2 regions of the Serratia sp. LSHTC3 genome follow, and region 1 is predicted to be linked to the other one. Evidence: predicted binding sites of a transcription regulator. Region 1 holds the regulator's gene; the other holds the start of a gene.

Region 1 (7,331 bases):
GAACTGGAGGGCGACAGCTTCCACCGCTATACCCGGCCGGAAATGGACGCGGCGATCCGCAAGGCGCGCGATCTGGGCAGACACATCAGCTATTTCGGCCCCGAGGCCAACGACTTCGGCCTGCTGCAGCAGAGCTTTATCGACTACGGCAAAAACGGCACCGGCCGTTCGCGCAAGTACCTGCACACCTACGACGAAGCGGTGCCCTACAATCAGGTGCCGGGCACCTTCACCCCGTGGGAGCCGCTGCCGGCGCCGACCGACGTGCTGTTCTACGAGGGGCTGCACGGCGGCGTGGTTACTGAGCACCATGACGTGGCCAAACACGTCGATCTGCTGGTCGGCGTGGTGCCGATCGTCAACCTGGAGTGGATCCAGAAGCTGATCCGCGATACCGGCGAACGTGGCCACTCCCGCGAAGCGGTGATGGATTCGGTGGTGCGCTCGATGGAAGACTACATCAACTACATTACGCCGCAGTTCTCGCGCACCCACATCAACTTCCAGCGCGTGCCGACGGTGGACACCTCCAACCCGTTCGCCGCCAAGGCCATTCCCTCACTGGATGAAAGCTTCGTGGTGATCCACTTCCGCGGGCTGGACCAGATCGACTTCCCCTACTTGCTGGCGATGCTGCAGGGATCGTTTATCTCGCACATCAATACGTTAGTGGTGCCGGGCGGCAAAATGGGGCTGGCGATGGAGCTGATCATGGCGCCGCTGGTGCAACGGTTGCTGGAAGGCAAGAAGATCGAATAAATGCGTTGAGCGCGGCGCCGGCCGCGCTCCGCCTCGATTACGCCGGTTGGCGGATCTCGAAGCTGTGGGTTACCGTGGCGGCCTTGTTGAGCATCAGCGCCACCGAGCAGTATTTCTCCGCCGACAGGTTCACCGCACGTTCGACGATCTTGTCGGTCAGATCCTGGCCGGTCACGATGAAGTGCAGGTTGATATGGGTGAACAACCGCGGGGCTTCTTCGCGGCGCTCGGAGGTCAGCTTCACCTCGCAGTCGCGCACGTCGTTGCGCCCCTTTTGCAGGATGGATACCACGTCGATCGCGCTGCAGCCGCCCACCGACATCAGCACCATCTCCATCGGGCTGGGCGCTTTATCACCGGCGTTGCCGTCCATCAGCACCTGGTGGCCGGAGGCCGATTCCCCCAAAAACGTTAACCCTTCCACCCACTTAACTCTTGCCTGCATTCTGGTCACTCCGGTTGATTTCTTAAAATCAGAGTACGCTTTCGCATAGAAACAGGCAACGTAACCTGATGCTAATCATGCTGAAGCGAGACAACACGAGACACCCGCCTTACTCTGTGCTACAAACAGAGCCGCAATAAATCTTTCCGGGACACTGCATTTCAGGGAAACGCCCAGAGAAAGGCTCCTTTACCGGTATGTTAACAGAATGTAGCTTGCAGCGCTTACGGCAAGTTAATATGCTAGAGCGACAGCGTATTTTTATGACACGCCTCAAAACTTGCCGGTAGCCCTCGCTCATAACTGCGGCTACAGGCGGGTTTTACAGGGAACTCTGACCCCTGTGACACAAGGCAGCGATAACAACAGAGGATAACAGCGAATGGTTCTCGGCAAACCGCAAACAGACCCTACTCTCGAATGGTTCCTGTCTCATTGCCATATCCACAAATATCCATCGAAGAGTACGCTGATTCACCAAGGTGAAAAGGCCGAAACGCTTTACTACATCGTGAAAGGCTCCGTCGCGGTGCTGATCAAGGATGAAGAAGGTAAAGAGATGATCCTGTCCTACCTCAACCAGGGGGATTTCATCGGCGAGCTCGGATTGTTCGAAGAAGGCCAGGAGCGCAGCGCCTGGGTTCGCGCGAAAACCGCCTGTGAAGTGGCCGAAATTTCCTACAAGAAATTCCGCCAGCTGATCCAGGTGAACCCGGACATCCTGATGCGTCTGTCCGCCCAAATGGCGAGCCGCCTGCAGGTCACCTCCGAAAAAGTGGGCAACCTCGCCTTCCTGGACGTGACCGGCCGCATCGCGCAAACCCTGCTGAATCTGGCGAAGCAACCTGACGCCATGACTCACCCGGACGGCATGCAGATCAAGATCACCCGTCAGGAGATCGGCCAGATCGTCGGCTGCTCGCGTGAAACCGTTGGCCGTATTCTGAAAATGCTGGAAGATCAAAACCTGATTTCCGCCCACGGCAAAACCATTGTCGTCTACGGCACCCGTTAATCCCCGAAGAAACGGCGCAGTCTGCGCCGTTTTTTTATCTGCTCTCTGCCATGTGGCGCCGCCTGATCTACCACCCGGAAATCAACTACGCACTGCGACAAACGCTGGTGTTGTGTCTGCCGGTGCTGTTCGGCTTGTTAATAGGCCAGCTGCAGCTCGGCCTGATGTTCTCTCTGGTGCCCGCCTGCTGCAATATCGCCGGTCTGGACACGCCGCATAAGCGCTTCTTTAAACGGCTGATCGTCGGCGGCTCGCTGTTCGCCTTCAGCAGCGTGCTGCTGCAACAGGCACTGCTGTGGCACGTGCCGCTGCCGGCGCTGATGCTGGGCCTGGCGCTGCTGCTCGGCATCACCGGCGAAATCAGCCCGCTGCACGCCCGGCTGTTGCCGGCGGCGCTGGTGGCCGCCATTTTCGCCCTCAGCACGGCCGGCACGGTACCCCTCTGGCAGGCGCCGCTGCTGTACGCGATCGGCACCGTCTGGTACGGCTTATTCACCTGGTTCTGGTTCAAGCTGTGGAAAGAACAGCCAATGCGCGAGACGCTCAGCCAGCTCTATCTGGAGCTGGCTGACTATTTCGAAGCCAAATACTCGTTGCTGACCCAGCACACCGATCCGCAAACCGCGCTGCCGCCGCTGCTGGTGCGCCAACAAAAGGTGATGGATCTGATCAGCCTTTTATACCAACAGCTCAATTTCCTGCCGCACGCCAACAACCTCGAACAAAAGCGCCTGCAGCGCGCCTTTCAGGTGGCGATGGATCTGCAGGAGCACATCACCGTCAGCCTGCATCTGCCGGAGGAGGTGCAAAAACTGGTGGAGCAGAGCCAGGCCGAAGCGATCATTCGCCGCAACGCTCAGGTGATCGCCGGCCGGCTGCGCGTGGTGGCGCACGATATTCTCTACCATCAACATTCGAAGCGCTTCTCCATGAGCCACGAACTGGCGGCGCTGGAAAAAATGGCGGCGCAGCATCCCGATAACCCGGTCGGCCAGTTTTGTTATTACCACTTCAGCCGCATCGCTCGCCTGCTGCGCACCCAGCATCCGCTGTACCGCCGCGACCTGATGCCCGGCCAGCACCGCCTGCCGTTTTGGCCGGCGCTGGCCAGCTACCTGTCGTTCAAATCCACCGCCCTGCGCAACGCCGCGCGGCTGGGGGTGACGCTGGCGGTCGGCAGCAGCCTGGGTGCGGTTTTCAACCTGCCGAAGCCTTACTGGATCCTGCTCACCATCATGCTGGTGAGCCAAAACGGGTATAACGCCACCCGGGTGCGTATTCAGCACCGTGCGCTGGGCACGATTGCCGGGCTATTGCTGGCGGCCGGGCTGTTGCAGCTGCAGCTGCCGGAAGGAGAAACGCTGAGCATCATGCTGGTGATCACGCTGCTGGCCTACCTGGTTTCGCGCAAGAACTACGGGCTGTCGGTGATTGGCTTTACGGTCACGGCGGTTTACACCCTGCAGCTGCTGGCGCTGAACGGCTCGCATTTTCTGGTGCCGCGTCTGATCGATACGCTGATAGGCTGCGTGCTGGCGTTCGGCGGCACCATTTGGCTGTGGCCGCAGTGGCAAAGCGGGCTGCTGCGCAAGAATGCCCATCAGGCGCTGGAGAACGATCAAGCCGCGCTGCGGCTGATGCTGAAGCAGCCGGAACCGGATGCCACCGCGTTGGCCTATACCCGCATGCAGGTCAACCAAGCGCACAATGCGCTGTTCACCTCGCTCAATCAGGCGATGCAGGAGCCGGGGTTCGCGTCGAATTATCTGGCGGACATGCGGCTGTGGGTCACTCACAGCCAGTTCATCGTCGAACACCTGAACGCCATGACCATTCTGGCGCGCGAGCACTACATGCTGACGCCGAAACTGGCGGAAGCCTATCTGCAAACCTGTGAAATTGCGCTGCAAAGCTGCCAGCAGCGGTTGGAATACGACGGCCCGAGCAGTGACAACAGCGGCATCATGCAGCCGCCGGATCTGCATCCGGACATGCCCGTCACCGAGATGGAACGTCATTTGCGGCGCATTTTGTCGCACCTGAACGTGATGCATACCATTTCGTCGCTGGCCTGGCGTCAGCGCCCGCACCACGGCATCTGGCTCAAGCGCAAACTGCGCGATCAATAAGGGCGCGGCATGCCGCGCCCCGTTATTCGCCGCACGAGCTTCAGACGTTGATCACATCCTGCACCGCCAGCTCGAACAGCGCCATGCCGGCTTCGATGTCCTGCAGCTCCACCACCAGCGACGGCGCAAAGCGGATCACGTTCGGCCCGGCGTTGAGGATCATCAGCCCACGCGCGGCGGCAGCGGTGAGGAAATCGCGCGCTCTGCCGTGATAATGCGGCGTCAGTTCGGCGCCGATCAGTAACCCCATGCCGCGAATGGCGGTGAAAATACCGTATTTATCGCCGATATCCTGCAAAGCCTGCACATACAGCGCGTGGCGCTGTTCGATGCCGCTCAGCACTTCCGGCGTATTGATCACATCCAACGCCGCCTCCGCCACCGCGCAGGCCAACGGGTTGCCACCGTAGGTGGTGCCGTGAGTGCCCACCTGCATCACCGACGCAATCTCTTCGGTGGTCAGCATGGCGCTGACCGGGAAACCGCCGCCCAACGCCTTGGCGGTGGTAAGAATGTCCGGCGTCACGCCATAATGCATATAGGCGAACAGCTTGCCGCTGCGCCCCATGCCGCTTTGCACTTCGTCGAACACCAGCAGCGCCTGATGTTGGTCGCACAGCTCGCGCACGCCTTTGAGGAAGCCGGCGTCGACCGGCGTAATGCCGCCCTCGCCCTGAATCGGTTCCATCACCACCGCGCAGGTGTGGTCGTCCATCACCGCTTTCACCGCCGCCAGATCGTTGAACGGCACGTGCACGATGTCGGCCGGCTTTGGCCCGAACCCGTCGGAGTATTTGGCCTGCCCGCCCACCGACACGGTGAACAGCGTGCGGCCGTGGAACGCGTTATAGAAAGCGATGATTTTGGTTTTATAGGGGCTGTGGCGGGTGATGGCGTAATGACGCGCCAGTTTGAACGCCGCTTCGTTGGCCTCTGCGCCGGAGTTGGCGAAGAACACCCGATCGGCGAAGGTGGCGTCGATCAGTTTGCTCGCCAGGCGCAGCGCCGGTTCATTGGTAAAGACGTTGCTGGTATGCCACAGAGTCTCACCCTGACGTTTGAGCGCCTCGACCAGCGCCGGATGGCAGTGCCCCAGCGCCGTTACCGCGATGCCGCCGGAAAAATCGATGTACTCTTTTCCCTGCTGATCCCAGACCCGGCTGCCTTGGCCGCGCACCGGCACAAACTGGGCGGGTGCATAAACAGGCAGGATAACCTGGTCAAAGGTGCTGCGGCTCACTGCGGATTTTCCAGTCATTTTTTCGGCTCCACCCTGAAGGTTTTTCAGCGCTATCGTAATGTTAGATTGAAAACATAATCACGAAATATGCATAAAAAACCAATCAAGCGCAAACGCAAAACGCCCGACGAGCGAAAAAAACGCATCGGGATTAACGGTTGAGGAAGTTATCCAGCAGCTGATGGCCCTGCTCGCTGAGCACGCTTTCCGGATGGAACTGCACGCCTTCCAGCGCCAAAGTGCGATGGCGGATGCCCATGATCTCGTCGCGCACGCCGTCGCGTTCGCTCCAGGCGGTCACTTCAAAACAGTCCGGCAGCGTATCGGCTTTCAGCACCAGCGAGTGATAGCGGGTCACGGTCAGCGGATCGTTCAGGCCGCGAAACACGCCGACGCCGAGGTGGCGGATGGCCGACGTTTTGCCGTGCATCACCGCGCGGGCGCGCACCACCTCGGCGCCGAACGCCTGCCCCAGCGCCTGGTGCCCCAGGCACACGCCGAGGATCGGCAGCTTGCCGGCGAAATGACGAATGGCGGCCAGCGAGATACCCGCTTCGTTCGGGGTGCAGGGGCCGGGGGAAATCACCAGATGCTGCGGCGCCAGCCGCTCGATATCGGCCAGCTGCAGCTCATCGTTGCGCTTCACCACCACCTCGGCGCCCAACTCGCAGAAGTACTGGTAAAGGTTATAGGTAAAGGAGTCGTAGTTATCGATCAGCAGCAGCATGTCAGGTCCGGCAGAGAAAAACGCCGCCATAGTTTACTGATTTAACCCGCCGCTGCCGACGATAATTTCCGCTTACTTTTTACGGCCGCCGGTGATCGAGCCCAGCACGCCGCGCAGGATCTGGCGGCCGAGATCGCGCGCCATGCTCTTGGCGGCGGTCTGGACGATGCCGTCGCGTTTGCCGCCGCGCGGGCCGGTGGAACCGAACAACAGCTCGTTCAAACCATCCATCAGGCCGCCGCCCGCCTGCTGTTGTTGCTGTTGCGTCTGCGGTTGTTGCCCCTGCTGCGGGGTGCCGATGGTGGCGAAGCCACCCGACGACAGCTTCTCGTAGGCGGACTCGCGGTCAATCATGTCCTCATAGCGGCCATACAGCGGCGACTTGTTGATCGCGCTGTTCAGCCCTTCCGCGCCGAGCATGCCCATTTTGGATTCCGGCGCGATGACCATCGCACGCTCCACCACGTTCGGCCGGCCCTTCTCGTCGAGGAATGACACCAGCGCTTCGCCCACCCCCAGCTCGGTGATCGCCGTTTCGGCATCGAAGGCCGGATTGGCGCGCAGGGTTTGCGCCGCCGTTTTCACCGCCTTCTGATCGCGCGGCGTGAAGGCGCGCAGCGCATGCTGTACGCGGTTGCCCAACTGGCCCAGCACGCTGTCCGGGATATCCAGCGGGTTCTGGGTGACGAAGTAAATGCCGACGCCTTTGGAGCGGATCAGACGCACCACCTGTTCAATCTTGGTCAGCAGCGCCGCCGGCGCATCGTTGAACAGCAGGTGCGCCTCATCGAAGAAGAACACCAGCTTCGGCTGTTCAGGGTCGCCCACTTCCGGCAGGTGCTCAAACAGCTCGGCCAGCAGCCACAGCAGGAACACCGAATACAGCTTCGGCTGATTGATCAGCTTGTCCGCCGCCAGCAGATTGATCACGCCGTGGCCGTTGGCGTCGGTTTTCATCAGATCGTTGATGTCCAGCATCGGCTCGCCGAAGAACTGGTTGGCCCCCTGCTCTTCCA
Region 2 (7,331 bases), on a different contig from region 1:
CTACTACCCGCGCATGATGCCGACCGGCGTGCGTTACGCCCCCGACGTCGCCAGCTACGACGATCTGAAGAACACCAACTTTGCCTCACAGCATCTGCAGCGCAACGAAAAACGCGATCAGGTAAACCTGCGGCTGACGCGGGCTTTCCACCAGGGCGGTTGGGACAATGAGCTCGGCGGTTCGCTGGCGGCCTCGCGGCTCTACAACCAGGCGACCGGTGATAACGGCAGCTTCTGGGCGGCGGGCCTGCATACGCTGGTGAATCGGGATGCCTGGCATCTGTCCGGCCAGGTGATCCGCTACGGTTACGACGCCAAAGGCCCGGCCGGCGCCAGCAATTCGGTGATCCTGATGGGCGGCAACGGCCTGACGCCGGCCTATCTGATCCCGTCGCAGGCCACCACTGCCGCCATCAACCTGGCGCGCGACGTCGAGGTGCCCTGGGGACCGGTGAAAAAGCTGCGCTTCTACAACGACTACAGCGTGCTCTGGAAGGACAGGCACGGCGGCTCCGACTCCAAAATGAATACGCTCGGGGTGCAGGTGTTCGCCATGCCGGTGATGCTGTGGGTGGATCTGACCTGGGCGCAGAACGCCAATCCGTGGGGCGGCGTGGAAAACGCCACCGGCTGGACCGGCACCCAGTCCTCCGGCAGCAATAAATGGTATTTTCGCACCAACGTAAACATCGGTTACTACTTCTGAGCGCGGCGGGATCTACACTGAAGTATCGCCGTCAACCGGAGAAATCATGATGCTGAGCGCGCAAACGCTGCATGTCGCCATCAACCGCCCCTGTGACGAGGTGTACGCCTTTCTCAGCCGCCCGGAAAACTTCCCGTTGTGGGCCAAAGGATTAGCCAATAGCTTACGGCGGGAAGATGAAGATTGGATGGCGGAGACCCCGCAGGGGCGGATCCGCATTCGATTTAGCGCGCCCAATGCCTTCGGCGTGCTGGATCATTGGGTGACGCTGCCGGACGGCGGCGTAGTCTACGTGCCGCTGCGCGCGCTCGCCAACCGACAAGGTGCCGAGGTGATCTTCACCCTGTTCCGCCAGCCGGACATGGACGACGCGCTGTTCGCCCGCGACGTCGGGCTGGTGAACGCCGATCTGCAGGCGCTGAAGCGCCTGCTGGAATCGCGCTAATCCCCCTTACCCCTTGACCGACGACACCACGTTAAGCGGCTGGGCATCCGGCAGAATATTCATGTGCTCCAGCACCTGGGCCATGATCTTGCCGAACACCGGCCCGGCCACCGAACCGCCGAAGTGCTTGCCGGCTTTCGGGTTGTTGACCATCACCACCAGCGCCACCTGCGGATCGCTGGCCGGCGCCACGCCGGCGGTGTAGTTGATGTAGCCGCCGTCGTATTTGCCGCTCGGGCCCATTTTCTCGGCGGTACCGGTTTTGATCGCCAGCCGGTAGCCCGGCACTGCGGCGCTCACCCCGCTGCCGCCCGGCAAGGCGTCGCTCTCCATCATATGCACCACGGCCCGAACCGTATCCGCCGGCAGAATACGTTGCCCCATCACCGGCGGCGTCACCTTGGTGATCGACAGCGGCCGATAAATGCCGAAGGAACCGATCGCGGCATACTCGCGCGCCATCTGCAGCGGCGTCACGCGCAGCCCATAGCCGAAGGAGAAGGTAGCGCGTTCGATATCGGCCCAGCGTTCGCGATGCTGCGGCAAGTAGCCGCTGCTCTCGTTGCCGATGCCGAGCTCGGTCGGTCGCCCCAGGCCAAAGCTGCGGTAGACCGCCGGCAGCACCGTGGCCGGCAGCGCCAGCGCAATGTGCGATACCGCGATGTCGCTCGATTTTTGCAGCACGCCGGTGATGGTCAGTTTCGACCAATGGCCGACGTCTTTGATCAGGTGACCGTTCACCCGATACGGCGTGGTGTCCAGCACCGTATCCGGCCGGATCAGCTTATGCTCCAGCCCCACCATTACCACCACCGGTTTCACCGTCGAGCCCGGTTCGAAGCTGTCGCTGCTGCACACGTTGCGAATATCCTTCGCCGGGGTGCTGCCATAGTTGTTCGGGTTGAACGACGGGTAGCTGGCCATGCCGAGGACCTCGCCGGTGTCGATCTTGACCAGCACCGCACAGCCGGAGTCGGCCTGGTTAGCCACCACGCCGTCGCGGATCTGCGCATAGAGCACGTACTGAATAAATTTATCGATGCTGAGCGTCACGTTCGGCGGCGGCACCGGATCCACGCTTTTAAGCACGCCGATCACCGCGCCGCTGCCGTCCTTCTGATAGACCCGCAGGCCGTTTTTGCCCTGCAACAGCGGGTTGAAACCCAGCTCAATGCCTTCCAGCCCCTGATTGTCCTGGCCGACGATGCCGATCAGCCCGGCGGCGTCCTGGCCCATCGGATAAAAGCGGCTGAAATCCTGCTCGGTGCTGACGCCGGTCAGGTGCAGCTTACTGATGTAGGCGGCGTTATCGTCCTCCACCTTGCGCGCCAGATAAACGAAGCGTTTGCGCGCGTTGCTCTGGATCAGGTGCTGGATGTCCGCCAGCGGGATCTTCAGCACGTTGGCCATGCTCTGCCAGCGTTCGTTGCCGGTATCGGTCTGGGTATCGAGAATATGCTTCGGATCCAGCACGATGTCTTGGGACGACACGCTGACCGCCAGCGCCTCATCGTTGCGATCGGTGATCATGGCGCGGTTGGTCGGCACCACCTGGGTGCGGATCGAACGCTGGTCAGCCTGGTTGGCCAACTGCTGGTGTTCCAGCAGTTGCAGGTAACCGACCCTGAACGCCAACAGAAAAAAACAGACCAGCATGCCGGCGCATATCCAGCCGAAACGAACTGTGGAATAGGTTTTACCGCTCTTTTTGGTCGATGGCGCCACTGTTGTGTTAACCCTACGTTTTTATTCAGTTTATGGTGTTATTTCAGTCTACCTTGCCGGAAATGGTCAGGAGATTGCAGTTTGTAAGAAAGTAAAAACAAACCGCATCACCGTTGCACATCCGCGCTGTCGTTTAACTGCGGTTTACTTTGCGGCGTATCGCCGGGCTGCGGCGCGTTGGCCGGGTCAAAAATGTGGTCGAGGATCGCGCGCGCGGTCGGCCCCGCCACCACGCCGTCGCCACCGCCGTTTTCCAGGATCAGCGCCATCGCCACCCGGGGATTTTTGTAGGGCGCAAACAGCGTATAAAAGATGTGATCGCGCAGCCGCACCGGGATCATTTTGGCGTTGTAAGTCTGGTTTTGCTTCAGGCTGAACACTTGCGAGGTGCCGGATTTGGCGGCGATCTGATACGGCGCGGTGTGGAACAGCTTGTAACCGGTGCCGTTCGGCAAGTTGGCCATGCCGTACATACCGTTGCGCACGATGCCCCAGTAAGGCGAGTTGGGATCGCCGATCTGCGCCGTTTGCGCCGGCGGCTGGTAGCGCGTCACCCGGTTGCCCTGCTGCAGCGAATATAACAGATGCGGCGTTTTCACCCGGCCGTTGTTGAGCAGCGTGCTCAAGGCTTTCACCATCTGGATCGGCGTCGCCACCCAATACCCCTGGCCGATGCCCACCGAGACCGTATCCCCCTGATACCAGCCTTTTTTGTGCACCTTCAGCTTCCAGTCGCGGCTCGGCAGCACGCCGCGGTACTCTTCGTTCAGATCGATGCCGGTCGACTGGCCGTAGCCGAACTGGCTCAGCCAGTGGTGAATGCGATCGATGCCCATCTCATACGCCACCTGATAAAAGAAGGTATCGGCGGATTCCTCGATCGCTTTGGTGACGTTGAGCATGCCGTGGCCGGTTTTCAGCCAGTCGCGGTAGCGCCGCTCGGTGCCGGGCAGCGTCCAGGTCGGCGCGCCGAAAAAGGTGGTGGTGGGCGTGATCACCCCGGCGAACAGCGCCGAAACGGCCATGTAGGGCTTCACCGTGGAAGCCGGCGGGTACAACCCCTGGGTAACGCGGTTGATGAGCGGCAGATCCGGGTTGCCCAGCAGCGCCTTATAGGCCTGATAGCCGATGCCTTTGACGAAGGGATTAGGATCGTAACTGGGGCTGGAGACCATCGCCAGAATGCCGCCGTCGCGCGGATCTTCCACCACCACCGCGGCGCGTTGCCCCTTCAGCACCGATTCGATGTACTGCTGCAGCGGCAGATCCAGCGTCAGGTAAATGTTTTTGCCGGCCTTCGGCGGCTGCTCCTTCAGCAAGCGGATCACCCGCCCATGGTTATCCACCTCCACCTCCTGATAGCCGGTGGTGCCGTGCAGTTCTGACTCATAATAGGCTTCGATGCCCTGTTTGCCGATGTTGCGGTCGGCGGCATAGTTCTCGCTCAGGCCGGCCTTGTCCAGGCGCTTGAGATCGCTGTCGTTGATCTTCGACACATAGCCCAGCACGTGCGCCAGCTGGGCGCCGTAAGGATATTCACGCTGCTGATAGGTATCGATGGTCACCCCGTCGAAACGGTATTGATTGACGGCAAAGCGCGCCACCTCAGTGTCACTCAGCCCGGTTTTTAGCGTCACCGGCTTGTAGCGGCTGTTGTGGTGCATATCGTCGCGAAACGCGCTGATGTCCTCCGGCGTCAGATCGACGATCGGCGTCAGCGCCTGCAGCAGCGCCGCCATGTCGGTGATTTTGCTGGGCGTGATTTCGACACGATACAGTGTCACGTTTCGCACCAGCGGAGTGCCATTGCGATCGAAGATTAACCCGCGGCTGGGGGCGAGCGGCAGCATTTTGATGTCGTTCTGGTTGGAACGCGTCTGGTAAAAGCCGTGCTGGCGGATTTGCAGCCGGTAGAGGTTAACGATCAGCGCGCTGAAGCAGACCACCACCAGCGCCAGCGCTACGCCTGCCCGGCGGATAAACAGCCTCTCTTCCGCAGAGTGGTCGCGAATTTTTTCTTTTAACAGGGCCATGCGGTGCCGGTACCTTTTGCGTCACATTTCCCCGTAAAATCAGGGAACTGAAAAGCCGGCAAGCATAGCGTTATCGAGCGCGCCGCCCCATGAAAAGGTTGCTAATGAAATGGCATAACTGTTTCAGCATATTGGAATGTTACCGTCGGCGATTTTTTCACCGCGCGCCCCATTGAGCCGCCGTTCGCCCCAATGCTACAATGTGATCTGAATCACATTATTCCCGTTATTCCCCCGCATTTCCCTGTCGGCGCCCTGCCGGATGCGGCTTTTTGTTACATAGGATCAAGTTCGATGAGTACCATTGCCACCGGTTTAGTCATGATGCGCTGGGAGTTGCTGAGCGCCGTGATGATGTTCTTCGCCAGCCAGTTAAACGTCGTTTGCCGTAAAACCAGCCGCAACGGTATGGCGTTCATGTTCAGCAGCCTGGGCCTGTTTACCGCCTGCTGGTTCGTGATGGGCCTGATGGGCATCCACCTCACCCTGGAAGCCTTCACCCAATTCTGGTCATCGGCCTGGGATCGCTACGTGGACGTCGTCAGCACCATGCCGGCCGATTGGCCGATGCCGTAACCTCGCTGCACGGGCGGCGCATCTGCCGCCCCGCCGATTATTCCGCGTCCGTTGACGGCGCCGCCGCCAGCCGCGCCATCAACGCCCCCGCTTCGATCAGCTGCGCCTGTTCTTGCTCCGTTAAACAGCTTTCCATCGCCGCCAGCAGCCACGCCTCGCGCCGGGTGCGGCTTTGCTGCAACAGGCCCAGCCCGGCGGGCGTCAGGCGCACCCGCACCCGGCGTTTGTCTTCAGCATCCGGCGTGCGCACCAGCAGCCCATCGGCCTCCAGCTCCCGTAAGGCGGCCGCCAGGTTAGAGGAACGCATGCGCTCCGACTCCGCCAGCAGCGACGGCGTCGCCTCGCCGCCGTGACGATCGATAGCTCCCAGCAGCATCAGCTGGGCCCAGGATTTTTCGTCGCTGCGCGACTCGCGCCGCAAACGGCGCACCAGCGACATTAATTGCGTGCGCAGCAGCGTCACGTCTTCAGGATGATCTTTTTTCATTGGCATCAATAGATAACGATAGATTTGTCCGTACTTTCACACCGAGACCGGAAACGGTCAACCGAAATTGGCGGACGAAATATGCCAGCTCGCTATTGGCGGGTGCCGGCGTTGAGCGGCAACACCGCATGCACCGCCAAAGCGAACAGCAGACCGATGCCACCGCCCAGCAACACATTGACCACCCTTTCTGCGGCGATCGACGGCGCTTTTCCTGCAATCACCAACGCGCAGGCGATGCAGGCGCAACGGGCGCCAAACCCCAAGGTATAACGATGAAAAGACACCAGGGTGAGCATCGTCACCACGCTCAGCAGTTCATAACCCACATTGCCATGCGGCATGAGGCTACCCAGCAAAATACCGACGGGCACGCCCAGCAATGCGCCTGACGCACGCTGGCGGAGTTTGTTGCGCGTAGCGGCCATATCGCCGCTGATCACGCTGACGGCCGACCAGATCACCCATTGCCCGTAATCGAGGTGTTGCCACTCAACGATCGCCGCCGACAGTGCAACGGCACAACTTACGGCGAGCAAAGCCTCGCCGCAGGCCACGCGAGCGCCAAGCTCATCGCTGCGGCGCAGCTGGAGATAATGATGCAGGCTGTCACTCGTCGACAGCCGCGCTAGCCGCCGATGCTCCGCCAGTGCAAGCATCAGCACCGGCAAGACGGCTGCCCCCAGAAAAGGGAGCTGCGCCCAGCCGCATTGGGCTAATGGCGCGCCGGCGCCACCTTCAGCGGTTTCACACGCCAGATAAAGAGCCGGAATAAAAATAAAATTCCCCAGGGATCGCAGCTTGCCGCCGAACGCGGAGATCCCAACCGCCGCCGCCGCTGCCAACACGCACGCCAAAATGAAGATTACCGGCGTGTGCATGGCGCACAGCAGCGCCATAAAGAGCAGCAGCAATGCCGCCGCATGCAGCGCCACGCCGAGCGGCGCCAGTTCAAGGCGCTCACAAACGACAAACAGCGATATGGTGACCACCGAAGCCTTCAGCCAGTTGGCATTGCCTGTCGCCAGGCTCAGGGCCAGCAACGGCGCCAACACCCATGCTCCCCGTCGCAGCTGACGCCAGGCGATTTCTTCACGCAGCAGCTTCACAATGCGCTCAGTTGTTCCAGCGTGACGATATCGGCAATAGTGGCAAGCGTTTCCATCGAGATCCGGTGCTCTTCCGCCGTGGCCGCCGCGCAAGCCTCTTCCAGTATCAGCACCTGATAATCGCGATCGTGCGCGTCGCGCGCCGTCGCCTGTACCGCCCAGGTGCTGCTGACCCCACAGATCACCAACCGTTCAATGCGGCGGGCGCGCAGCGTCGCATCCAGATTGGTGCCATAAAACGCGCTGACGC

The links. Region 1 encodes CRP, which controls carbon source genes, mostly activating them, when cyclic AMP is high. Its sites were predicted from a motif close to ATGTGANNNNNNTCACAT; they were not measured.
Region 2: the regulator CRP is predicted to act here: its motif matches at 5,110-5,127, upstream of AC2CGI_RS12635 (YjcB family protein).

What each region holds. Positions count from the first base shown of each region.
Region 1 covers NZ_JBXUNP010000007.1:22,869-30,199, forward strand. The annotation lists gene AC2CGI_RS21465 (phosphoribulokinase) at 1-759, shown strand, start outside; gene AC2CGI_RS21470 (OsmC family protein) at 797-1,204, opposite strand; gene crp (cAMP-activated global transcriptional regulator CRP) at 1,587-2,219, shown strand; gene AC2CGI_RS21480 (YccS/YhfK family putative transporter) at 2,270-4,348, shown strand; gene argD (bifunctional acetylornithine/succinyldiaminopimelate transaminase) at 4,389-5,606, opposite strand; gene AC2CGI_RS21490 (aminodeoxychorismate synthase component II) at 5,740-6,315, opposite strand; gene AC2CGI_RS21495 (helicase HerA-like domain-containing protein) at 6,388-7,331, opposite strand, start outside.
Region 2 covers NZ_JBXUNP010000002.1:1,108,014-1,115,344, reverse strand. The annotation lists gene AC2CGI_RS12655 (hypothetical protein) at 1-706, shown strand, start outside; gene AC2CGI_RS12650 (SRPBCC family protein) at 753-1,151, shown strand; gene AC2CGI_RS12645 (penicillin-binding transpeptidase domain-containing protein) at 1,158-2,876, opposite strand; gene mrdA (penicillin-binding protein 2) at 2,984-4,909, opposite strand; gene AC2CGI_RS12635 (YjcB family protein) at 5,204-5,485, shown strand; gene AC2CGI_RS12630 (MarR family winged helix-turn-helix transcriptional regulator) at 5,523-5,972, opposite strand; gene AC2CGI_RS12625 (FUSC family protein) at 6,065-7,081, opposite strand; gene AC2CGI_RS12620 (cysteine hydrolase family protein) at 7,078-7,331, opposite strand, start outside.